Regions from separate parts of the Elstera cyanobacteriorum genome, predicted to be linked through region 2. Evidence: riboswitches for the same ligand, from Rfam matches in the RefSeq annotation. Region 2 holds a riboswitch; each other region holds the start of a gene.
The links. A riboswitch is a leader RNA that binds a small molecule or an ion and turns the genes downstream of it on or off. The one in region 2 is predicted to bind cobalamin.
Positions count from the first base shown of each region.

Region 1 (7,890 bases), on a different contig from region 2:
CCGGTCGCCCCCAGCGGGGTATAGGCCTCGGCGGGCGGTAGATGGTCCTGCAACCGTGTATAAAACGGATCAGAAAAGACGGCGCGACAATAGGAATGCCGGTGCGGCCAAACGCGGCCCGGCGTATTGAGAATAGTGTAAAGAAGCGTTTGTTTTTCTAATTCATACGCCTGCATCAATGCCCCTCACGCTTTTAACGGTTAGCGCTCTCGATTAGGCAGGCCTTCCAATTGTTAAGATTTATACGAGATATTTATCAGTATAAATCAAAAATAATCAGGATAACCCACAATTATCGATGCTATTGGCGATTTCATCACAAACAAATGACGGTTTTCCGACTCTAACTCGGCACTTTAGGCCGTCATATTATTGTAAATTGTCTTAAAAACCCTCTCTTGCTAGAAGGGGGCGCGACGATACGGGTCAACCGATCCGGTTTTGACCACCCTGCCACTGCACGCCTTTGTTCCCAGGGGCAGAAGCGCCCCTGATTGACAGGAAGAAGATGATGTCGGCCCTCGCCTCCCCCCTCGCGCCCGTCGCCGAAGCGCCGCCGGTTCCCCGGCTGGAACGGTTGCTGATCGTCGAGGACGATGGGTTTAGCCAGCAGTTGATCGACCTCTACCTGCGCCGGGCGGGGTTCAGCGAGCTGACCGCCGCTCACGATGGGCGCGCCGCGCTCGATCTGGCGAAGACCGAGCGTTTTGATCTCGTGCTGCTCGATCTCAACCTGCCGCGCGTCAGCGGGGTCGATGTGCTGCGGCGCTTAAAGCGCGACGGGCTGCTGACCGATACGCCGGTGATCGTTATTTCGTCCATGACCAATATGGACGAAATCGTGCAATGCCTCGACCTTGGGGCCGATGGCTACCTGCCAAAGCCTTTCAACGTCCGCTTGCTGGACGAAAGGGTTAGTGCCTGCCTAGAACTGCGCCGTTTAAAGCGCGAGGCGCTGGCCCAGATCGACCGGCGCCAGCAGGACCAGCAGGCGATCAAGGCTCTGCACACTCTGCTGCAAGCCGCACCGGAGGGGGGCGACCCCGCCCGCCTTGGCGTTGACAGCGCCTGCCTATCGCTGCCAGCCCCCCAGGGCGGCGGCGATCTTTCGTTGATCACGCGCACAAGCTCGGGCCTGCTATGGGCCGCCCTCGGCTCCGTCGCCGCAACGGGGGCGACGGCCCCCCTCGCCGCCGCGTATGGGCTGCTGCACTTGCGCAGCCTGCTGGATCAAGAAACCGCCCCCGAAGCGGTCTTGACGCGGCTAAACCGCCAGTTGAGCCAATCCGCCAATGGCTGGACCTGCCCCCCCATCGCGTTAACGCTGCTGGCGCTCACGCCGGAAACCGGGGCCTTCACCCTCGCCAGCGCGGGCGGGCTTGATCCGCTGCTGATCGATCTGCACCGGGGTCTGATGCCGTTGCCCGTCGATCGGGGGCGCCCGCTCGCCCGCCGAGCCGATGCGATCTATAGCGCTTTCCCTGGGGTCTTATCGCCCGACACCGCGCTGGTCCTCACCTCGGCTGGGGTGGCCGACGCGCAAGACGCGGGCGGCATGAGCTTTGGTGACCAGCGGCTGAAACGCTGCCTAAGCGATGCCGAAACCAGTGACCCCCGGGCTTTGGCCGCAGCGGCCCGCACCGCCCTAACCCATTTCACCGGCCCGACCCCGCTTCCCGACGATGCCTCGCTGCTTGTGCTGCGGCGGCTATCGCCCTCGGTCTGATTCTGCGCCCTGGAGGTTTTCCCATGCTGACCCTTTTCCGCAGCAGCCTGACGATCCGGGTTCTGGCCCCCATTGCGCTGCTCTTGACCGTCATCGCCGTTCTGGCCAGCGCCGCCCTATCGTTCGTCACCCTGCGCTCGGCGCGGTCGGCTTTGCAGGAACGCGCGCAGATGGTCAGCGTTGTACTGTCCGGCGGCGCCGGGGAAGCGCTGTGGAATATCGATGCCGATGCGGCGGGTAAGGTGCTGGCGTCGCTGACCCAAGACCCGGATTATGTCGGCAGCGTGATTTTCGACGCTAACGGCAAGCGCTTTGCCGAACATGGCGCGCTTGGCCCGGTCGATCCGAAGCTGGTCGTTGAGTCCAGCCCGGTAACGCGGACGGAGGGGAAGAAAACTAGCATCATCGGTCAGGTCGAAGTCCGCCTCAGCACCGCCCGGATGGAGGCAGAGGCCCAGAAAACCGTCTGGACCACCGCCTTGATCGGGCTGGCAACACTGCTGCTGGTCTCCGCCGTATTGTGGATGATCGTGCGCGGCGTCACCAAGCCGATCACGCGTATGACGCGGGTGATGGGCGAGCTTGCTGCTGGGAAGTTAGAGGTTTCGGTGCCCGCCCGCGACCGCCAGGACGAGGTCGGCGATATGGCTGCCGCTGTTCAAACCTTCAAGGAAAACGCCCTCGATAAGCTGCGGCTAGAGCAAGAACAGGTCCACCTGCGCGACGAAGCCGAACGCCTGCGCCTCGCGGCCCTAAAGTCGGTCGCCGCCGATTTTGATGCCGACGTCGGTCAGGTCTTGAACGCCGTCAGCGGAACGGCAGACGTGATGACCGAATCGGTCGGCGCAGTCGCCGTTAGCGCCAATGACAATGTCACGATCAGCCACGAAGCCTCCCGCGCGGCCGATCAGGTCACGGCGAATGTGCAGACCGTTGCCGCCGCTGTCGAAGAGCTTGCTGCCTCGATCCGCGAGATCGCCGGGCAAGCCGCCAGTTCCAACCGCGTTTCGGGCGACGCCAATCGCCGCATCGAAGAGACGGTGGCGATGATGACCAAGCTGGTGCAGGACGCAACGCGCATCGGCGATGTGCTGACCCTGATTTCCAACATCGCCGGACAGACCAATCTATTGGCGCTGAATGCCACGATTGAAGCCGCGCGCGCCGGGGAAGCCGGGCGCGGTTTTGCCGTCGTCGCCAACGAGGTCAAAAACCTTGCCGGGCAAACGGCCAAAGCGACCGAAGAAATCTCTGCCCTCATCAACACGATCCAGAATTCAACCGGCACCGCCGCCGCCGAGATCGACGATATCGCCAAGACTATTCTAAGCCTCAACGAGATTAGCACCTCCATCGCCGCCGCCGTCGAAGAGCAAAGCTCCGCCACCAACGACATCAGCCGGGCGGTTCAGGAAGCGGCGCGCGGCACCGAACGGCTGCGCGAGAATGTCCAGGGGGTCGCCCAATCGGCCCAGCGCAACGGCGATGCCGCGACCAATCTCAATAGCGGTATCCGCAGTCTTGAAGAAAATTTCGCCGGGCTGCACCAGCAGGTAAACCGCTTCGTGGCGCGGTTGGTGGGCGCTTAAAACTCAATCCGCGCCTGGGTTTCGACACCAGCGGCACATGGGATACATTTTTACTACCCTGTTGATAACATTGCCAGAACGCGTATTGCATGCGGCGCCATCTATCCGACACATCTTAAGAAGGAAGATGCGTCTAAATTGCAAAAATATTAGATTAATATTTATAGTTGAAACACACAAAAATTGATGTTAGTGAATATTATCTCCACAATTAATGGTAGACATCTTAAACATACACTAAAGAGAGGGGGCGAAGATGAGTTTTTACATGGAACCAGTTTATCTTAATGAGAAAATGGTTTTAAACTGTGCTGCATACGTCTTTAAGGGTGTCTCTCTAGAGAAAACTACTGAAGAGACTACTTCATCAAAAGGAAAGGGAAGCATTTCATTGGGATTTAAATTCCTCCAAGATTTTATTTCCCCAGTATCATCTTCATTAGAAGCAGAACGAAATAAGTCTGTTCTGGAGAAAACAGCCAGACGATATACACTCGGTGGATTACACATGGCACTAATAGATGCTTTAGAGGAAGAAAAGCACATACACAAATCCACTGTTTTAAGCAGTGATTTCCCGAGAGATCATTTTGTTCAGCTTGACGCCATCTTAAAGCCAATAGATTTTTTTAATATAATAGAAATAACAAAAGTTTCCGCACCAATAATAGCTCAGATAATTAAAAATTTTGGAACAAAATTGAATAAGAATTTTTTTGACCCGAATATGATGAAAGAACTACCCAAATACGAAGAAATTATTCTAAAAATACTATCTGAGATTGAAGAAGATTACTTAAGGTCCGGCCTCTTAGAAATGATAATGGTATCCCCTATAGATGGAAGACAAATAGGCGTTGTAGATATTGATGTAAGTGATGCCGATGCACGCTCTATAAAAGCAAAATTAACAGACGGACACTTTAAGATAATAGGTCGCGTCTACAGACATATCCCAGAGGGGGATAAATTAAGTATAGTTCAAAGAACAATAATATCAACAATTCAAATTACACTGGAAAAATTACTCGGAGAAAGTTCAAGCGGCATAAAATATCGTGAAAGTATGGCGAAAATGAAAGAAGTAGCAGAAAAAGGATGCCAGTTTTACATCGATGGCCCAGCCTTCAGAGTTATCGCCATGTCAGTTTGCATATAAAATAACAAAAAACTTGACTTTTCCCTAAAACTCAATCCCCGCCTGGGCCTTCACCCCGGCTTTGAAAGGATGCTTCACCAGCGTCATTTCCGTCACAAGATCAGCCACGTCGATCAACTCCGGTTTGGCATTGCGCCCGGTCAGCACCACGGTGAGGTCCGGGCGTTTTGCGGCCAGCGCGGCCAGCACGGCGGCGAGATCAAGGTAATCGTAGCGCAGGGCGATATTGATTTCGTCCAGCACGATCAACCGATAGGCGGGATCAGCCATCAGCGCTTGCGCTTCCGCCCAGGCCGCCGCCGCCGCCGCCATATCGCGCGCCTTATCCTGGGTTTCCCAAGTAAACCCCTCCCCCATCGCGCGCCACGTCACGTGATCGGGGAAGGCCACCGCCAGCGCCCGCTGTTCGCCCGTATCCCAGGCGCCCTTGATGAACTGAACGACGCCGATCTTCCAACCGTGGCCAAGGGCACGCAGGATCAACCCGAACGCCGCCGTGGATTTGCCTTTCCCGGCGCCGGTATGGACCATAATAAGGCCCTTTTCGATGGTCTTCGACGCCACCTCGGCGTCTTGCACCGCTTTGCGCTTTTGCATTTTCAGCGTGTGACGCTCGGCGTCCGCCGTATCGAGGCTCATGGCAAGGCTCCCCCCGCAAAGATTTGACAAGCTCCGGGGCCGGTGTCACTCCTAGGCCCAAGACGGTGCGGCGCGAGCCGCACAATAGGGAATCCGGGTGCGGGCCGAAAGGCCCAAGGCCCGAGCTGCCCCCGCAACTGTAAGCGGCGAGCGGTCTTCCACACAGCCACTGGGGTCGCCCCCCGGGAAGGCGGAAGCACCGCAGCGACCCGCAAGCCAGGAGACCTGCCGTCGAAGCAACCGTTTGCCGCGGGCGGGGTGTCCCGATGGCAAGCCCGGAGGATCTGTCCACCGGGAGCGTCCGGGCATCGTCCGGCGTGCGGTTTTGTCGGGCACCCGCTTTTTGGTTTGCGACCCGATCCTATGACCTCTCTTCGTAAAACGCCTGTTACCATCGTCACCGGCTTCCTGGGCGCCGGCAAAACCACGCTGATCCGGCACTTGCTGGAGAACGCGGGCAATCGCCGCCTTGCGCTGATCATCAACGAGTTCGGCGATCTTGGCATCGATGCCGAAATTCTGAAGGGCTGCGGCATTGAAAGCTGCCCCGAGGACAATATCGTCGAACTTGCCAACGGCTGCCTATGCTGCACGGTCGCCGATGATTTCGCCCCGGCCATCGAAGCGCTGCTGGCCCGCCCGGACGCGCCGGAGCATATCGTCATCGAAACCTCCGGCCTCGCTTTGCCGAAACCGCTGGTAAAAGCCTTCGATTGGCCAGAGCTGCGTGCCCGCCTGACCGTTGACGGCGTGGTCGCGGTCATCGACGGCGCCGCTGTGGCGGAGGGGCGCTTTGCCGACGATCCCGACAAACTAGCCGCCCAGCGCGCCGCCGACCCGTCCCTAGATCACGATAACCCGCTGGAAGAGGTCTACGAAGACCAGCTTCTCTGCGCCGATCTGATTCTGCTGAACAAGACTGACCTGATGGACCCGGCAGCGCAGGAAACCGTTGCCGCCGACATCGCCGCCACGGTGCCGCGTGCCGTAAAAATCCTGCTCACCAGTGGCGGTAAGATCGATCCGGCGGTTCTGCTGGGGCTGCACGCAGCGGCAGAAGACGATCTCGCCGCCCGCCCGTCGCACCATGACGCCGAAGACGGCCATGATCACGACGATTGGGACAGTTTTGTCCTTGATCTTCCGGCCATCGACGCCCCCGGCCCCTTCGTCGCCAAACTCGCGGCCTTGGCGGACCAGTTCGACATTATCCGCCTCAAGGGCTTTGCCGAGGTAACGGGTAAACCGATGCGCCTGCTGGTCCAAGGCGTCGGCACCCGGCTTCAGCAGGGGTTCGACCGGCCCTGGAAAGCCGGGGAGGCGCGCGGCACCCGGCTTGTCGTCATCGGTCAGAAGGGGCTGGATCGGGCCGCGATCGAAGCCGCCCTGCGCTAAACCATGCACCTGCTCGCCACTGTCTCCCGCAGCCTCGACGATCTATCGGCGGCGGTGGACCTTGACCAGACCCCGGCGGATTGGCTGTTTCTGTCCTTCTCCGACAGCGACCTAACGGCCCTCGCCGCCGCCTATGCGGACGGTCCGGCGCGGGTGGCGGGCAGGCTGGCGCCGCTGGCCCAGCTTCGGCATCCCTATTCGGTCGATCTCTATCTCGAAAAAACCGCCCGCCACGCCAAGGTGATCCTCGTCCGCCTGCTCGGGGGCCTCGACTATTGGCGGTATGGGGCGGAAGAACTGGCCCAAATGGCGCGACGGCAGGGGATTGCACTGGCGATCCTACCCGGCGATGCCATCGCCGACCCGCGCTTGACCGCGCTCTCGACCGTCCCGCCCACAGTGACGGCGCGCCTGTGGGACTATTTCCAGACCGGCGGGCCTGTGAACATGGAACAGGTACTGGACTGGATCGACGCCGGGTGCCGGGGCGAAACCCTGCCCCTGCTACCGCCCGCCCCCCTGCCCGATTTCGGGCGCTTCGATCCGGCCTGCCACCCCGCCCCGCCGGGCGCGGCGCGGGCCGCCTTAGTCTTCTACCGCTCGCACGCGACGGCGGGCGATACTCAGCCGATCCTGGCCTTGGCGGCAGCGCTGGCCCACCGGGGCTTTGGCGTCGAAACCCTTTTCGTCAGCAGTTTGAAGGCGCCGGAGGCTGCGGCCGCCCTACGCCACCACCTCACCGAGAGCGCCCCCGCAATCATCCTCAACGCCACCAATTTTTCGGCCCGGCAGGGGGCGGACGGCAGCCCGCTGGATGCGGCAGGGGTGCCGGTGCTGCAAGTCATCCTAGCGAACGGCAGCCGCGACGCTTGGGCGGCGGGCGGCCAGGGCGTTAGCGCGACCGATCTTGCCATGAGTATCGTGCTGCCCGAACTGGATGGGCGCATCGGCACCACCGCCCTCGCGTTCAAAAACCTGACCGAACGGGTGGCGGGGCTGGAATTCGCCCCGGCGCGCTTGATCGCCGAGCCCGAGCAAACCGCCCATATCGCCGATCTTGCCGCCGCCTGGGTTCGCCTCGCCCGCGCGCCGCGCGCCGACCGGCGGATCGGTATTATCCTGTCCGATTATCCCGGCAAACTGGGGCGGGAAGCCTATGCCGTCGGCCTCGATACGCCGGAAAGCCTGCGCCAGATCGTTCGTTTGTTGGGCGACAGCAGCTATACAATCGGCCCGTTGCCGGGGGCGCTAATGGCCGCGCTCACCGCCCCGGCGCCCGACGAAAACCTCTCCGCTGCCGCCTATCGCGCCGCCTTCGCTTCCCTGCCCGCCGGGTTCCGGGCGCAGGTAGAAGCTGCTTGGGGATCGCCGCCGCCAGACGG
Region 1 covers NZ_NOXS01000035.1:96,566-104,455, forward strand. Annotated here, with positions in the region: gene CHR90_RS16925 (hypothetical protein) at 1-176, opposite strand, end outside; gene CHR90_RS16930 (response regulator) at 509-1,726, shown strand; gene CHR90_RS16935 (methyl-accepting chemotaxis protein) at 1,750-3,315, shown strand; gene CHR90_RS19305 (DUF6414 family protein) at 3,572-4,474, shown strand; gene cobO (cob(I)yrinic acid a,c-diamide adenosyltransferase) at 4,499-5,113, opposite strand; cobalamin riboswitch at 5,160-5,360, shown strand; gene cobW (cobalamin biosynthesis protein CobW) at 5,477-6,508, shown strand; gene cobN (cobaltochelatase subunit CobN) at 6,512-7,890, shown strand, end outside.
Region 1: linked by a shared signal. The riboswitch ahead of cobW (cobalamin biosynthesis protein CobW) and the one ahead of CHR90_RS15785 (energy-coupling factor ABC transporter permease) in region 2 are both predicted to bind cobalamin.

Region 2 (7,890 bases):
CTCCGGCGGGTAGGCCGCCGGATCGGCAAGATACTGCACCATCAACCGCGCGCCAAGATCGGCAAGCGCGTCGTGCAGGCTGCCGCCCGTTGTTTCCGCCGTGATCGGCAGCACGCCCTTCAGCAGCATTGGCCCGGTATCGAGCCCCGCTTCCATCTGCATGATGGTGATACCGGTTGCGGCATCCCCGGCCAGAATCGCCCGCTGGATCGGCGCCGCCCCGCGCCAGCGCGGCAGCAGGGAGCCGTGAATATTGAAGCAGCCGCGTTTCGGGGCCTCCAGCACGGCGCGCGGCAGGATCAGCCCATAGGCGGCGACCACGGCGGCGTCGAGGTTCAGGGCGGCGAAGGCGGCTTGTTCTTCCGGCGCTTTCAGGCTGATCGGCGTGAACACCGGCAGGCCATGCTGACGGGCGAGGTTTTCGACCGGCGAGGGCTGCGGTTTCTGCCCGCGCCCTGCCGGGCGGGCGGGCTGGGCGTAGACGGCGGCGATCTCGTGCCCCGCATCGATCAGCGCCTGCAACGCCACCGCCGCAAACACCGGCGTGCCCATAAACGCGAGCCGCATGCTTAAGCGACCGGCGCGGCAGAGGTGGCGGATTTCTTCGTCTTCAGCAGCTTCCGCAGAATGATATTCCGCTTCAGCGCCGAGATATGGTCGATGAACAGCACCCCGTCGAGATGATCGATCTCGTGCTGGATGCAGGTGGCGAGCAAGCCCGTTGCCTCCAGCTCCCGCTCGGCATTCGTTTCGTCCTTATAGCGCACGCGGATCGCGGCGGGGCGGACGACGTTGGAATAATGCTGCGGAACCGATAGGCAACCTTCCTCGAAATCCGCATCCTCGTCCGAAACCCAGATGAGTTCCGGGTCGGCCATGCGCAGCGGCGCGCGCTTCTCTGGCTCCGGCGAGATATCGACGACGATGACCCGCTTCAAAACGCCGACCTGCGGCGCGGCCAAGCCAATGCCGGGCGCGGCATACATGGTTTCCAGCATGTCATCCATCAACTGCCGCACTTCGGGCGTGACAGTGCCGACGGGCGTGGATTTCTGCTTCAAGCGCGGATCGGGCGCGGTCAGGATGTTGAGTAAAGCCATAGGGTTCACATAAGCCGGGCATGCAGAAGCGTCAAGCATGGCAGCCTGCACAGCAGCCCCCTGCCATCCCGGCCTTCGCTTCGCTATAAGGCAGGGTTAAAGGATCATCCCATGTCTTACAGCGTCAAGGAAGCCTTCAAAACCCTGCAAGGGGAAGGGGCACAGGCCGGGCGCGCGGCAGTCTTTTGTCGCTTCGCCGGATGCAATCTGTGGAGCGGGCGGGAAACCGACCGCGCCGAGGCCGTGTGCCGCTTTTGCGATACGGATTTCGTTGGCGTCGATGGCGACGGCGGCGGCAAATTCGCGCGCCCGGAGGATTTGGCCGCCCATTTGGCCGCGCTGTGGGGGCCGGACCGCGCGTTTCGTTATGCCGTCTTCACCGGCGGCGAACCGCTGCTGCAACTCGATGCCGCCCTGATCGCCGCGATGAAGGTCGAAGGGTTTGAGATCGCCGTCGAAACAAACGGCACGCTGCCTGCCCCGGCGGGGATCGATTGGATCTGCGTCAGCCCCAAGGCGGGCGCGCCCTTCGTGCAGACTTGGGGACACGAGCTGAAGCTAGTGTTTCCACAGCCCGAGTTGCTGCCTGACGTTTTCGAAACGCTGGACGCCGACGCCTTCGGCCATTATTGGCTGCAGCCGATGGATGGTCTTTCCGACGGCGGCGTGATGCGGATCAATTCCACCGCCGCTGCCGTTGACTATTGTCAGGCCCACCCACGTTGGCGCCTAAGCCTACAAACCCACAAGATGATCGGGATTCCGTGAATTGTTCGAACTCTCTAAGCAATTCTATTTCGAAGCCGCCCATACGCTGGAGCGCGTGATCGAAACCGAGAGCAGCCGACGCATCCACGGCCATACCTACCATGCCGAAATCACCGTGCGCGGTCGCCCCGACCCGGTGAGCGGGATGATTCTCGACCTTGGGCTCTTCACCCGGGCGCTCGAAGCGGTGCGGGCGCGGCTCGACCATCATTTCCTCGATGATGTGCCCGACCTTGGCCCGGCGACCCTGGAAAACCTGTGTGTGTACCTGTGGCGCACCCTTGCCCCCGATCTTGCCGGGCTGAACCGGGTCACGGTCTGGCGGCAGGCGAGCGGCGATAAATGCACCTATTTCGGCCCGGAGGTAAACTGATGTCGATTCCAGAAACCGCGCTGGTGCTTTTCTCCGGCGGTCAGGACTCCGCGACCTGCCTTGCCTGGGCACTCGACCGCTTCGACCGGGTGGAAACCATCGGCTTCGACTATGGCCAACGCCATAAGATCGAGCTTGAGTGCCGCGCGACCATCCGCGACGAGCTGGCAGCGCAGTTTCCGCAATGGCGCGGCAAGCTGGGGCCGGATCATCTGCTCGACCTAAGCGTCGTCGGCGCCATCGGCGAGACGGCCATGACCGCCGATACCGTCATCACCTATGCCGAAAACGGGCTGCCGAATACCTTTGTGCCGGGGCGGAACATTCTGATGTTCACGGTAGCGGCGGCGCTGGCGTACCGGCGCGGGGCGCGGCATCTGGTGGGGGGGATGTGCGAGACTGATTACTCGGGCTACCCCGACTGCCGCGACGATACGATTAAGGCACTGCAAGTGGCGCTGGGCCTGGGCATGGATAAGCGCTTCGTGCTGCATACGCCGCTGATGTGGCTCGATAAGGCGGCAACCTGGAAACTGGCGGAAACCCTGGGCGGCGTCGATCTGATCGAACTGATTCGCCGCGAAAGCCATAGCTGCTATCTCGGCGACCGCACCCATCTGCACCCCTGGGGGCACGGCTGCGGCACCTGCCCGGCGTGTCAACTGCGGTCGCGCGGCTGGGAGGCCTATCGCGCCGACCCGCCCGATTTGGCGACAACCCCCTGATTGAAAGCGGCCTGCGGGCCGCTTTTCTTTTGGGCTTGAATATCCTCTCCAGGGGGATAGGATAAGGGCATGCATGCCTCGCACCCCAAAATCATCGGGCGCCTTAAGCGCGCCGATGGCCACCTGCGCGCCGTCATCACCATGATCGAGGCTGGCAAACCCTGCCTGGAGTTGGCCCAGCAGCTTCAAGCGGTGGAAGCCGCCATTGCCAAAGCGAAGAAAGAGCTGATCCAGGATCACATTTTCCACTGTTTGGACGATGCGGGCAGCAATGTCCCTGCGGCTGTCGAAGAGCTAAAGCAGCTCGCCAAATTCCTGTAGGAAGCCATGCCGGACCTCGCCCAGATCATCGTAAACGGCAGCCATACCCCGTGGCTCTACCTGCCCGCCGCCCTGCTGCTGGGGGCGCTGCACGCCGCTGAACCAGGGCATTCGAAATCGCTGATGGCGGCCTTCATCGTCGCCATTCGCGGCACGCCAAAGCAGGCGGTGCTGCTGGGAGTTTCCGCCGCCTTGGGCCATTCGCTGGTCGTCTGGGCGATTGCCCTGATCGGCCTCAGCCTCGGGGATGCGCTCATTCTGGATAAAGCCGAACCCTGGTTGTTGCTGGCATCGAGCGCGATTATCGCGGTGCTGGGCGGGCGGTTGGTCTGGGCGGCAGGGGCGCCGCACCGGCACGACCATGACCATGCGCATGACCACCACGACCATGATCACGATCACGACGCCCATGCGGCGGCCCATGCGCGCGACATCGCCGCCCGCTTTGGCGGCGCGGGGCCGGTCGGGGCCGGGCAGATCGCGTGGTTCGGTTTTACCGGCGGCCTAACCCCCTGCCCGGCCGCGATCACGGTGCTGATCGTCTGCCTGCAAGTGAAAGCCCTGGCACTCGGCGCGGGGATGGTTGCGGCGTTCAGCATCGGGCTGGCGGTTACCCTGGTCGGGATCGGCATTGCCGCTAGCCTCGGCCTGCGCCATGCCGCCGGGCGCGGCGGGCGCCTCGCGGCGTGGGCGGAGGCACTGCCGCTGATCTCCGGGCTGCTGATCCTCGTCCTAGCGCTGAATTTCGCCGTTAAAGGGCTGCGCGGCCTAGGCGTGCTGTAAGCCCGGCTTGACACTCCCGCCGTTTCCCCGTCCTGATGGCCGGGCATAGGGTGTCCTATGGCGGTCTCATCCACCGCCGGGATGAAACGGGAATGGGATTGGCGCCTGCGCCCCAACCCCAACCGCCCCCGCGACTGTATGCGGCGAGCCGCCCCGAACCGTCACTGAGCCGCAAGGCTTGGGAAGACCGGGATACGGCACCGACCCGCGAGTCAGGAGACCGGCCCTGTGCATCGTGAAACCGCAAGCCGTCGGGTGTGACGGCAGAGGAGAGTGAGATGCATATCGAACCCGGTCTGGTCGAGGGCGGGAAGCTCTGGCTTGGCTATACGACCGCCGCCGCCCTAGGCGGCTATACCGTCAAATCTGCCTGGGACGCCGTAAAAGCGCGCGGCCCGCTGTCGCCTGCGGCCCGTAGCATCCTGGCAACGGCCCTGGTGTTTTCCTTCTTTGAAATCCTGCCGCATTACCCGGTCGGCGTGTCCGAGGTTCATTTGATCCTCGGCTCCACCCTGTTCCTCATCCTTGGCGCGGCGCCGACCGCAATCGGGCTGATGTTGGGCCTGCTGATCCAAGGGCTGTTCTTCGCGCCCTTCGACCTGCCGCAATATGGGATGAATGTTACGACGCTGTTGGCGCCGCTCTTCGCGCTGCGCTATGTGGCGGGCAAGGTGATTTCGGCGGGCACCGCCTATGTCGATCTGCGCTACGCCCAAGCGCTGGCGCTATCGGCGACCTATCAGGCGGGAATCGTCGCCTGGGTAGCCTTCTGGGCCTTCTTCGGCCAAGGGGTCGCTGGCGAGACGTTAACCGCCGTCGGCAGTTTCGGCGGCGCCTATCTGCTGGTGATCGCCATCGAACCGCTGATCGATCTCGCCGTCTTGGCGGGCGCTAAGACGCTGCGGTCGCTCGCGGGAAGCGGGCTGGTCGACCGCCGGTTGTTCAACGCCGCGTAAAGGCCCCGGCCCTCATGAAACGGCGGTGTGTGCCACGGCACCCCGCCGTTTTTTATTTGCGGCCTCAACCGCCTGCCGCACAATGACAGCCGAATAAGGGTTGGGGAACGATGGTCAAGCGGCGGCGGCGCAATGGGTTCATGGTCGGGGTCTTCGTCACCGTCGTTGCGACACTGGCGGCGATGGGGGCCATCCGCATCGCGCTCGATGGGCCGCCCGCCAGCACCCGCCCGATCAAGATCGGTCTGCTGATCGCCCGCACGGGGCCGCTGTCGGTCGCCGATCGCAATGTCGAAAAAGCCCAGCGCCTCGCGATCCAGGAAATCAATACCGCCGGTGGCTTGCTCGGGCGCCCGCTGGAGGCCGTGACCGCCGATACGATGTCGGACAATGCCGTCGCCCTGGCCGAAGTGCAGCGCCTGCTGGGGCGGGAGAAGGTTCCGGCCATTTTCGGCTGCGCCACCTCCGGCTGCCGCAAAAGCGTCCGCCCGCTGATCGAAGCCGCCGACGCCGGGTTGATCTACCCCTATCCGACCGAGGGGATCGAGGAGTCGCCGAACATCCTCTATCTCGGCTCCGCCCCCAACCAGCAGATCATCCCGGTGATCAAATGGTCGATGGATACGCTGGGGCGCCGCATTTTTATCGTCGGTCTCGATGGGGTGAATGCGCGGATCGCCGCCCGGCTGGTGCGCTTGCAAACCAACGCCCTGCGCGGGCAGGTGGTGGGGGAGGAATATGTGTCCCACACCACCCAGGATTTCGGCACAGTCCTGGCGCGCATTCAGGCCGCCCGCCCGGATGTGATCTTCAACTTCAGCGCCGGCACGATCAACGGCCCCTTCACCACAGCCCTGCGCGGGGCGGGCATTATGTCGAACCATACACCCGTCATGTCCTTTGCCGTGACCGAGGATGATATCCGCGCCATTGGTCCGTTGCTGATGGCGGGCGATTACGTGGTGCAAAGCTCCTTCAACAGTATCCGCACGGCGGAAAGCGAGGCGTTTAAGGCCCGGCTGCTGCGCGGCTTCGGCCCCGAAGTCCCCGTCACGGCGGCGATGGAGGCGGCCTATGTCGGCATTCACCTGTGGGCGCGGGCGGTGCGCGACGCCCAATCGGTTGCCTGGCGCGACGTGCGCCCGGTTTTAGGCGGCCTGTCCTTCCTGGCGCCGGGCGGGGTGATCTCGATTGATCCCTTCACCTTCTATGCTTGGAAAACCGTGCGCATTGGCAAGATTACCGACGACGGCCAGATCGACACTGTGTGGGACAGCAGCCGCCCGGTGCGCCCCGTCCCCTTCCCCACGTTGCTCGACCCCGACGACTGGCAACACGCGCTCGACCGGCTGTACGACGCTTGGGGCGCCCGCTGGGAGCCGCCGCTTGCCGACGCGCGGACGATCCGATGAGCGACGCGAAACCCTTTCGTCCCGCCCGCCGCAGTTTCTGGCGCCGCGCCCGCATTCCGTTGGCCGCCGAAATTGCGCTGGGAACGCTGTTGCTGGCAGTGCTGCCGCTGATGTCGCTGGTCTGGCTTTATTTCACCGCGACGCAATCGGCCTTGGAAACGGAAACCCGGGCGCGCATGGCCTCGCTGGCCGATCAAAAGGCCGCGCGGATCGAAAGTTTCGCCCGCGACCGGCTGTCGGAAGTCAGCCTGCTCGCGCGCATGCCCGCCGTGATTGCCGCCGTGTCCGACTTCGGCAACCTCTTTCGGCGTCAGCAGGCGGAAGCACGCTATGCCGAAGACCTGAACCGCTACCGGGTGGCCATCGGCGCCGCCGATATTTTCCTGATCGCCGCCGATGGCACGGTGAAATTCGCTGATATTGATAAATTCCACATCGGCATCAATTTAGCGCGCGGGCCGGGCCGCACCTCCGTTCTCGCTGGGGTGTTCGACCGGGCGCGGACACTGTTGCAGGCCGAAGTGTCTGACTTCTCCTACCTCGAACGGTCGGGCGATCTTGCGGCGTTCGTCGCAGCCCCCGTGTTCGAGGATGGCACGCTGATCGGCGTCGTCGCCCTGCAAATCGATAAGCGCACGGTGATCGACATCATCGGCGATACCGCCGCCCTGGGCCGGTCGGGGGAAGCGATCGTCGGCGGTAAAGGGGTGCAGGCGGCACTGCTGTTCGGCCCGGTGCGGCATCGGCAGGAGTTAGGGTCGCTCTATTTCGATACCCCCCTCGGCACGGCGATGGCGAAAGCCCTCAACGGCGACCGGGGCACCGATATTCTGGTCGATTACCGGGGCGAGCCGGTCATTGCGGCATGGCGCTATCTGCCGACCTTCCGCTGGGGCTTGATCGTCAAGGCCGATCAGGCGGAAACTCTGAGCACGGTCGAACGGTTGAAGACGGCGGGCACGCTGACGATGATCGGCGCGCTGCTGCTAACCCTGCTGACCACCATTTTAATCGCGCGCGGCATCGCCGCCCCTTTGGGTGCCTTATCGCAGGCCGCCCGGTCGCTTGGCGGCACGCAGGCCCCGCTGCCCGCCCCCGTGCAAGGCAGCCGGGAGGTGGCGGGACTGGCGGAAGTCTTCAATGATATGGCGGGCAAGATCTACGCCTATCAGACCGGCCTGCGCCGGATGGTCGATGACCGCACCGCCGAACTGCGCGCCGCGAAGGAACAAGCTGAAGCCGCGACCTACGCCAAGACCGAGTTTCTGGCGGTGATGAGCCACGAGTTGCGCACGCCGATGAACGGTATCATCGGGTTGGCCGAACTTTTGGAGGCGGAGGCGCTCTCCTCCACCGCCCGCGCCTATGTTGCGACCATCCGCCAATCGGGCGAAATGCTATCGGTGCTGCTCGATGATCTTTTGGATATGTCGCGCATCGAAGCCGGGCAGG
Region 2 covers NZ_NOXS01000034.1:167,219-175,108, reverse strand. Annotated here, with positions in the region: gene fmt (methionyl-tRNA formyltransferase) at 1-567, opposite strand, end outside; gene def (peptide deformylase) at 570-1,100, opposite strand; gene queE (7-carboxy-7-deazaguanine synthase) at 1,212-1,868, shown strand; gene CHR90_RS15805 (6-pyruvoyl trahydropterin synthase family protein) at 1,870-2,241, shown strand; gene queC (7-cyano-7-deazaguanine synthase QueC) at 2,241-2,966, shown strand; gene CHR90_RS15795 (metal-sensing transcriptional repressor) at 3,036-3,287, shown strand; gene CHR90_RS15790 (nickel/cobalt efflux transporter) at 3,294-4,070, shown strand; cobalamin riboswitch at 4,102-4,313, shown strand; gene CHR90_RS15785 (energy-coupling factor ABC transporter permease) at 4,349-5,026, shown strand; gene CHR90_RS15780 (urea ABC transporter substrate-binding protein) at 5,137-6,438, shown strand; gene CHR90_RS15775 (hybrid sensor histidine kinase/response regulator) at 6,435-7,890, shown strand, end outside.

Region 3 (7,890 bases), on a different contig from region 2:
ACCACCCATGTGACGGGCATGATCACCGATATCGGCGTCGGCTTGGGCCAGCGCCTCGCCCATCGCCTGCACCCGGACTGGCACATTCCGAGCGGTTTTGCCCGCACCCCGCTAATGCTACACCTTATGACGGTCAGCGCCTTCATTGTCGGCGGTGTCATCGGCGTGATCGGTTACCGCTGGCAGGGGCCGGGATTTTTACTGCTGACGGCGGGCGCGGTGCTGGCCGTCGGCCTCTATGATTTGAAGCGGCGGCAGTAGCAAGGCTACCGCCGCCAGCCTGCCTTACTTACTCGATCTCGAAAATCGCTTCGACTTCAACGGCGGCATTGAAGGGTAGCGATCCCATGCCGACCGACGAGCGGGCGTGCTTACCCTCTTCGCCCAGCACCGACACGAAGAAATCCGACGCGCCATTCATTACTTTGGCGTGATCGGCAAACTCCGGTACGCCGTTGATGAAGCCGACGACCTTCACCAGGCGCTTAATCCGCTCGAGGCTGCCAAGGGTTGCCTTAGCGACCGCCAGCACGTTCAGGGCGCAAAGCTGGGCCGCTTCCGCCGCCGCTTCCACCGAAACATCGCCGCCGACCTTGCCCGCCGTTACCAGCTTGCCATCGCGCATCGGCAGTTGCCCTGCCGTGAACAGAAGATTGCCCGAAATGACACCCGGCACGTAATTGGCCGCAGGCGGCACCATCGCCGGAACCACAACCCCAAGCTCTTGCAAGCGCGTTTCAACCTTACCGGCCATTCTTATCTCTCCTTAGATCACAGGCGCGCGGACGATAAAGCGGATTGCGCCGAAACGGAAGAGCGGCTGAAATGTTACGCGCGTTTTCTCGTTATTTGCTGGTTGCGATATAGACCCCATCCCAATCGGCAGGCAGGGGGCTGTCCCGGAATTCGGCAATCCGCTCCTCATAGGTTTGATAGAGGCTATAGCACGATAGGTCTTTCGACAGATCACGACACTCGGCAATCAGCGCCTCCGCCGCGTCCCATTCTTGACCACGATAGGCCGCCAGCAAGCGTTCGTGGGCAGCGGCGAGCTTTTGGAAGGCTGCGGTGCCTTTGAGCTGCGCATCGCCGACCAGGGTATAGATGCGCACAGGAACGGTTTTGCCCTTCACCTGCAACAGATCGACCTCAAGGTAAGCGAATTCCGCCGCCTGGGCCGCCGTCGCCTCCCCAATAATATTATCGACATGGTACGGCTTCGACTGGCCTTCGAGGCGGGACGCGAGGTTCACCGTATCGCCCAGGGTCGAATAGTTGAACTTCTGATTGGACCCCATGTTCCCGACCACGCAGGGGCCGGTATTGAGACCAATCCCGATATTGATCGGGATAAAACGGGTGCCCTTAGCCTCCGCCTCGGCCTTCAGTTCAGCGTTGAGGTCGATCAGCGCCGTGCGCATATCCAGCACGGTTTCGCAGGCGTGGCGCACATGGTCGGCATCGTCGAGCGGCGCGTTCCAGAAGGCCATAATCGCATCGCCGATGTATTTATCGATATAGGCGCCCTTGGCCAGGGCGATATCGGTCATCGGCGTCAGATAGCGGTTCATGAAGGCGGTCAGGCCTTGCGCGTCGAACATTTCCGAGATGGTGGTGAAGCCGCGCACGTCGGAGAACAAGAGCGTCATCTCGCGCGTCTCGCCGCCCAAGCGCAGTTGGTCGGGGTTGGAGGCCAGCCGGTCCACCATCGCGGGCGAGAGATAGAAGGCAAACGTATTGCGAATCTGCCGCCGCTGCGCCGCTTCCGCCGCGTAAGACGCGTAGGTGCCGACCATGAAAACGATGAGCGCCGATAAGGCCGGGGCCGTCGTATCCATCAGAATGCGGTTCGCGGAGAACTGGTACCAACCGTACCACAGCACCCCGCCGACGATGGTTGCGACCAGCAGCAGCGTCCAGCGCGCACCGACGAGCGGCATACCAAAAATGACCAAGAGGCCACTTAGAATAAGCAGCAGAATTTCCTGATCAATCGCATTGACGGGGCGCGTTAGCAGCGAATCCGTAAGCATGCTCTCAAGAAGCTGTGCATGCACTTCAACCCCTGGAATATCTTTATCTACGGGCGTTGTTCGCAGATCTCGGAGCCCAGATGCGGACGCCCCGAAGATCACAAGTTTGCCATCGACGCGCTTGGGATCAAAAGTTCCTTTAACAACTTCACGCGCGGAAAGATAGCGGGCGTCAGTCTTGATAGCGTAGTGAGGCCAAAGGTTAGCGCGAGCATCCGTAGGTACAACGAGTGTCGGTTGCCCCGGAACCTGAATCCCGATCTGCTCAATACCTAAAACCGCATTAGTTCGAACAGCATAGGTATTTAGACCGGCGGCAACCCGGATCATTTCCATTGATAGCGTAGGAAATGGTTTACCGCCAACATTGATAAACGCCGGTATACGCCGAACAACATTATCCCCATCGGCCGTATATGTAAATAAACCCCGCCCCTGCGCGCGCTGCTCTAGCACAGGAATATTAGGAATTAGCCCTGGAAAATTGTCCAAAAATGGAAGAGGGCTAGCCTGTATGATGGCCACTTGTGCAGGCGCTACACGATCAAGCCCGCGGGCATCAGAGGATGTCGTTTGCCCAAGAACAGAATTTGTTTCACCAAGGGCCTCTGCCAAAACAGCATCCGTATCTGGCAGTTCCCGCAACTGCGCTACCAGACTGCCCATGCCCTTAGGCAACGCCTCGGCCATCTGCTTTGGTGATAAACGATCTGCTTCGGCAAAGACAATATCGAACCCAATTGCAGCGGCGCCTGCCGCTTGGAGCTTTAGGACCATATCGGCGATAACCCCGCGCGACCAAGGCCATTGGCCGATTTCAGCGAGGCTGTCCTCATCGAGATCAACAACCGTTACCAACTGCTCATCTGACTGGCGGGGCTTCAGCACTTGGTAGGCATCGAACCCCTTAAGCCGCAAGATTTCTACCGGTGCGGGATCAAATCCCCGCAACACCACCAGCCCAACCAACGCCACCAGCGCCAGCCAGCGGCCTTTGCCGAAAACGGCTTTCAGCGCCTTGGCCGCCCGGCGGCGCACGGTTGGGCGATTATCGTTGGCGCCGCCATCGGGCGCTTCCTTTTCGATGGTATTCGCCGCCTGCTGCTGCATCGCCCGCCGCCCTTTGGTTTCGGTTGTTCTTTCTTGTACGGGAATCGCCGCGAATTTGCCGCAGTTTTGTGAGGCTTGACGCCCCCGCCCGGCCTGACTAGCGTTGCGCCCGGGATCGGTCGCCCCTAACCGGGCGTGAAAAGGGAACCGGGACAGGCCCATAAGGGCCGAAGCCGGGCTGCCCCCGCAACTGTAGGCACCGAGCCGCCCCCGCCCGTTTTTCGGGAAACCTCACTGGCCGCAACGCTGGGAAGAGGGGGCGCGGCGATGACGTGTCAGCCAGGAGACCTGCCGAACCTTGCGTGCGTGTCGCGACCGGTCGTCGGGGTGTACGGCAGGGACGGTTTCCCCGTTATGCGATTGCGCCCCTCGCGCCCCTTCCGGGTGCGGGGTTCAATTGCTTTGGACCGAGGATACCCGATGCGACCGACCTATCGCGCCCTAATCACCACCGCCCTCGCTGCTCTGACCCTGCCCGCCTGGGGCCAGGGGATCGGCACGCCACCCGCCGACAGCGTCACGGTTCTGGAGCCGGTGAATGTGACCGCCCAGCGCCTGCCCAGCCGCAGCGCCGAAACCGGCAGCGCGGTGACCGTCATCACCCCAAGCGAGATGGAAAAGCGCGGATCGGTGGAGGTGCTGGACCTGCTGAAGCGCGCCCCCGGCGTGTCGGTAGCCCGCAACGGCGGGTTCGGCGCCACGTCCAATCTGCGCATTCGCGGTTCCGACGTTGGGCAAGTGCTGGTGCTGATCGACGGCGTGCGCGTCAACGATGCCGCCGACGCCAGCGCCGCCTATGATTTCGCCGGGCTGACCGCCGATAGTGTAGAGCGGATCGAAGTGCTGCGCGGCCCGCAGTCGGCGCTGTATGGCAATGATGCGATGGGCGGCGTCGTCAATATCATCACCAAAAAAGGGCGCGGTCCCGCCAAGATTACGGCAATGACCGAAGCAGGCAGCTATCAAACGTTCCGCCAGCAGGCCGGGATTTCCGGCGCGCAGGATGGGTTCGATTACGCCCTGACCGCCGCTCATAGCCAAACCAAGGGCTTTTCCCGCATTTATGCCGGGCCAGAAAAAGATGGGGCGGAGCAGGCCAGCATCACCGGGCGCGGGGGTTATCGCTTCAACGAGACCTTCCGCCTGGGCGTTTCGGGCGGCTATCAGCACCTTGAATCGGACTTCGACCCCAGCGCCACCCGCGACGGTCCGGCGGTCGCCACCTCGAAGAAGCTCTTCGGGCGGGTCGACGGTACGGCCACGCTGCTCGATGGCCGGTTCGAGAATATCCTATCGTTGACCGCCAGCGATACCGACCGGGATTACGACGAACCCTTGGGCTTCTATCGCACCTCGCGCTACGAGGGGCAGACCTATGGCGCCGAGTATCAGGGCAATCTGACGCTGTTCGGCCAGGATGTTCTGACCGGCGGCCTATCCACCCGCACCGACAAAGCGCGCACGACGACCAACGGCAAGGCCGGGCCGCGCTTCAGCCAGGATACCAACAGCGTCTTCGGGCAATATAAGTGGAAGGCGACGGAAGCCTTCACCGTCACCCTCGGTGGGCGCTACGACGATGTGGAAAGTTTCGGCGGCAAAGGCACCTACCGGCTGACCGGTGCCTATCGCATCGCCAGCACCGGAACCACGCTGCGCGCGAGCTATGGCACGGGCGCCAAGGCGCCGACGCTGTTCCAGCGCTTCGATCCGCTCTACGGCAACCGCGCCCTCGACCTTGAAACCAACAAGGGTTTCGATGCCGGGATCGAGCAAGAGATCGGCAAGACGCTGACCGTCTCAGCCGGGGTCTTCCATACCCGCTACCGCAACCTTATTCAGTATCAGGGCCTTGGCTATACCAACATCGGCCGCGCCACCATGCGCGGGGCTGAATTTGGCGTGACGTGGAAGCCGCTGAGCGATCTCAGCCTCGCCGCCAATTACACCTATCTCGAAGCCGAAGACGCTAGCACTGACCAGCGCCTACCGCGCCGCCCGAAGCATACGGTGAACCTGACCGCCGATTACGCCGTCACCGAAAAATGGCAGGTCGGCGGGGCCATGCGCTTCGTGACCGAGCAGAACGACAATAGCTTCTCCAGCGATAAAATCCCGCCGGGGCTGATTTTCGATGCGCGCACGGCCTATCAGGTGATGCCCTGGGCGCAAATCTACCTGCGCGCCGATAATCTCTTCGATGCCGATGGCCGCGAATCCGCCCGCTACCGCGCGCCGGGCCGGTCGGTCTTCGCTGGGGTGAAGGCGGAGTTTTGATCAACCGGACGAACCCGTTAGGGGCGCGCCCCCCGGCAGGCGGCTGATGCACGCGCGGCTTTTGCTCGCCGCCCTCGCCGGGGTCGCGGGGCTGATTAGCCTGTTTTGGGGCGCATTGCCGTTGCGGCCGGAGACGGTCGTGCGTGGGCTGCTGGGCCAGGGGGACGCCGTCTTGATCGTGCGGGAAATCCGCCTGCCGCGCGCCGGGCTGACCCTGTTGATCGGTGGCAGCCTCGGCCTGTCCGGCGCGGCCTTGCAGGGGTTGCTGCGGAATCCGTTGGCGGAACCCGGCCTGCTGGGCGTCTCGGCCTGGGCCGGGTTGGGCGCCGTGCTGGCGCTCTATTTCGGCCTATCCGTGGCGTGGCCCTTCGCGCTGCCTTTGGCGGCTTTGGCTGGCGCGGCGGTTCCTGCTGGGGCGCTGCTGGCGCTGGCGCAACGCGACGCGCGGACCGGGCCGATGATCCTGGCGGGGATCGCCCTCTCCTCCTTCGGCGGAGCTTTGACGGCGCTGGCATTGAACATGGCGCCGAACCCCTATGCGCTGTCGGAAATGATCCTGTGGCTGCTCGGGTCGGTGCGCGATCGGTCCTTGGACGATCTCACGTTGGTCTTGCCCTTCGTGCTGGCAGGCTGGGCGATGCTCCTATCCTGCGCGCGGGATTTGAACGCCCTCACCTTGGGGGACGAGGCGGCGGTGAGCCTGGGCGTGCGCCTGCGCTGGCTGAAGCTGCGGCTGATCGCCGGGGTATGCCTATCGGTTGGGGCGTCCGTCGCCGTGGCGGGCAGCATCGGGTTCATCGGCTTGGTGGTCCCGCATCTGGTGCGCTGGATCAGCGGCCCGGCGCCGGGGGCGGCCTTGCTGCCGTCGCTGCTGGGTGGCGCGGCCTTGCTGACCCTGGCCGATCTCGCCGTGCGGCTGCTCCCTAGCAGCGGCGAGTTGCAATTGGGCGTGGTAACGGCGCTGATCGGCGCCCCGGCCTTTATCACCCTGCTCTGGCGCTATCGGGGGCAGGCATGATCCGGGCGGTAGGCATCAGCGTCGCCCTCGGCGCACGACAACCGCTGCGCGGGGTCGATTTCGATGCAGAAGCCGGGCAGGTGACGGGAATCATCGGCCCCAACGGATCGGGCAAGACCACGCTGCTGCGCGTGCTGGCGGGCGTCCAGCCCCCAAGCGCCGGGCAGGTGTTCCTTGAGGAGACACTGCTTTCTACGCTCTCCCCCTCCGCGCGCGCGCGGCGTCTCGCCTACCTGCCGCAGAACGGCACCGTCGCGTGGCCGCTGCGGGTGCGGGAGGTGGCGGCCCTCGGGCGGTTGCCGCTCAGCCCCGCCCCGCTCGACCGGCCCACGGCGGAGGATCGCACTGCCATCGCCCGCGCGCTCGACCGCGCCGCTTGCACGTCCCTCGCCGACCGGCCCTTCCCCGACCTCTCGGGCGGTGAAAAAGCTCGCGCCCTCTTGGCCCGCGCCCTGGCGACCGAAGCGCCGATCCTACTGGCCGACGAACCGGTGGCCGCGCTCGACCCGGCCCATCAGGTGAAAATCCTGACCAGCCTGCGGGCGGAGGCAACGCGCGGCGGCTGCGTTGTGCTGGTGCTTCACGATCTTTCGCTTGCCGCGCGCTTCTGCGACCGGCTGGCGCTGCTGACCGACGGCACTCTCGCCGCCGCTGGTCCAACAGCGGCAGTTCTGACCGCCCCGCTGCTGGAAGCGGCTTTCGGTACCGGCTTTCACCGCGACTTCACCGGCCCGGTTCCCGTGCTGGTGCCCACCCATGCGCTCCCCTATGCGAAAGAAAATCCCGATGCCGGTTGAGCTTTCGGTCTGCACCTCCTGCCGTCTTGACCGCTCCGGCCCCTATGATGCCGAGAAGACCGACGGCAAACCCTTCGCCGCCTTGGTTGAAACTGAGGTTGGCGAGGAAAGCGCCATTGCCGTGCGGCGCATCGGTTGCCTGCTGCAATGCACCCTCGCCTGTTCCGCCGGGCTGACCGCGCCGGGGAAATGGAGCTACGCTTTCGCCGGGCTGCCGCCGACCGCCGAGGGCGCCGCCCTGCTGACCGCCTTTGCCCGGCTCTATGCGGAAAGCGAGGATGGCGTCGTTCCCTTTGCGCGCTGGCCCCAGGGCATACGGGCGCATTTCAACGCTCGCCTGCCTCCTATGTCGAAATAGAGCGGTATGCGCCTCTCGCATACCGCTCTAAAGCCGTCATTGCGGCGGCGGCCAAGGCTGCGGAGCAGCCGCCCGGCGAGGGCAAACAAAAAGCGAGAGCACCTGCAATGTGCTCTCGCCAGGCGAATTTGCTTGGCAGAGGGGGCATGCTTCGGCTTATCTGACGCGCCCGCCATTTCCGTAACCATGACTGGCTTGCCGTGACGAACGCCTCGGTATCTTTTGCGCCTGCCGTTTCGGCGCCCGCCACCCCGACGCTGCTGCCGACCGGGCTGCGCGACGCCCTACCCCCCGAAG
Region 3 covers NZ_NOXS01000031.1:157,553-165,442, reverse strand. Annotated here, with positions in the region: gene CHR90_RS08130 (YoaK family protein) at 1-261, shown strand, start outside; gene CHR90_RS08125 (RidA family protein) at 290-754, opposite strand; gene CHR90_RS19190 (CHASE2 domain-containing protein) at 846-2,987, opposite strand; gene CHR90_RS19645 (hypothetical protein) at 2,922-3,215, shown strand; cobalamin riboswitch at 3,243-3,453, shown strand; gene CHR90_RS08115 (TonB-dependent receptor plug domain-containing protein) at 3,564-5,420, shown strand; gene CHR90_RS08110 (FecCD family ABC transporter permease) at 5,467-6,438, shown strand; gene CHR90_RS08105 (ABC transporter ATP-binding protein) at 6,435-7,235, shown strand; gene CHR90_RS08100 (DUF1636 family protein) at 7,225-7,593, shown strand; gene CHR90_RS08095 (ATP phosphoribosyltransferase regulatory subunit) at 7,794-7,890, shown strand, end outside.
Region 3: linked by a shared signal. The riboswitch ahead of CHR90_RS08115 (TonB-dependent receptor plug domain-containing protein) and the one ahead of CHR90_RS15785 (energy-coupling factor ABC transporter permease) in region 2 are both predicted to bind cobalamin.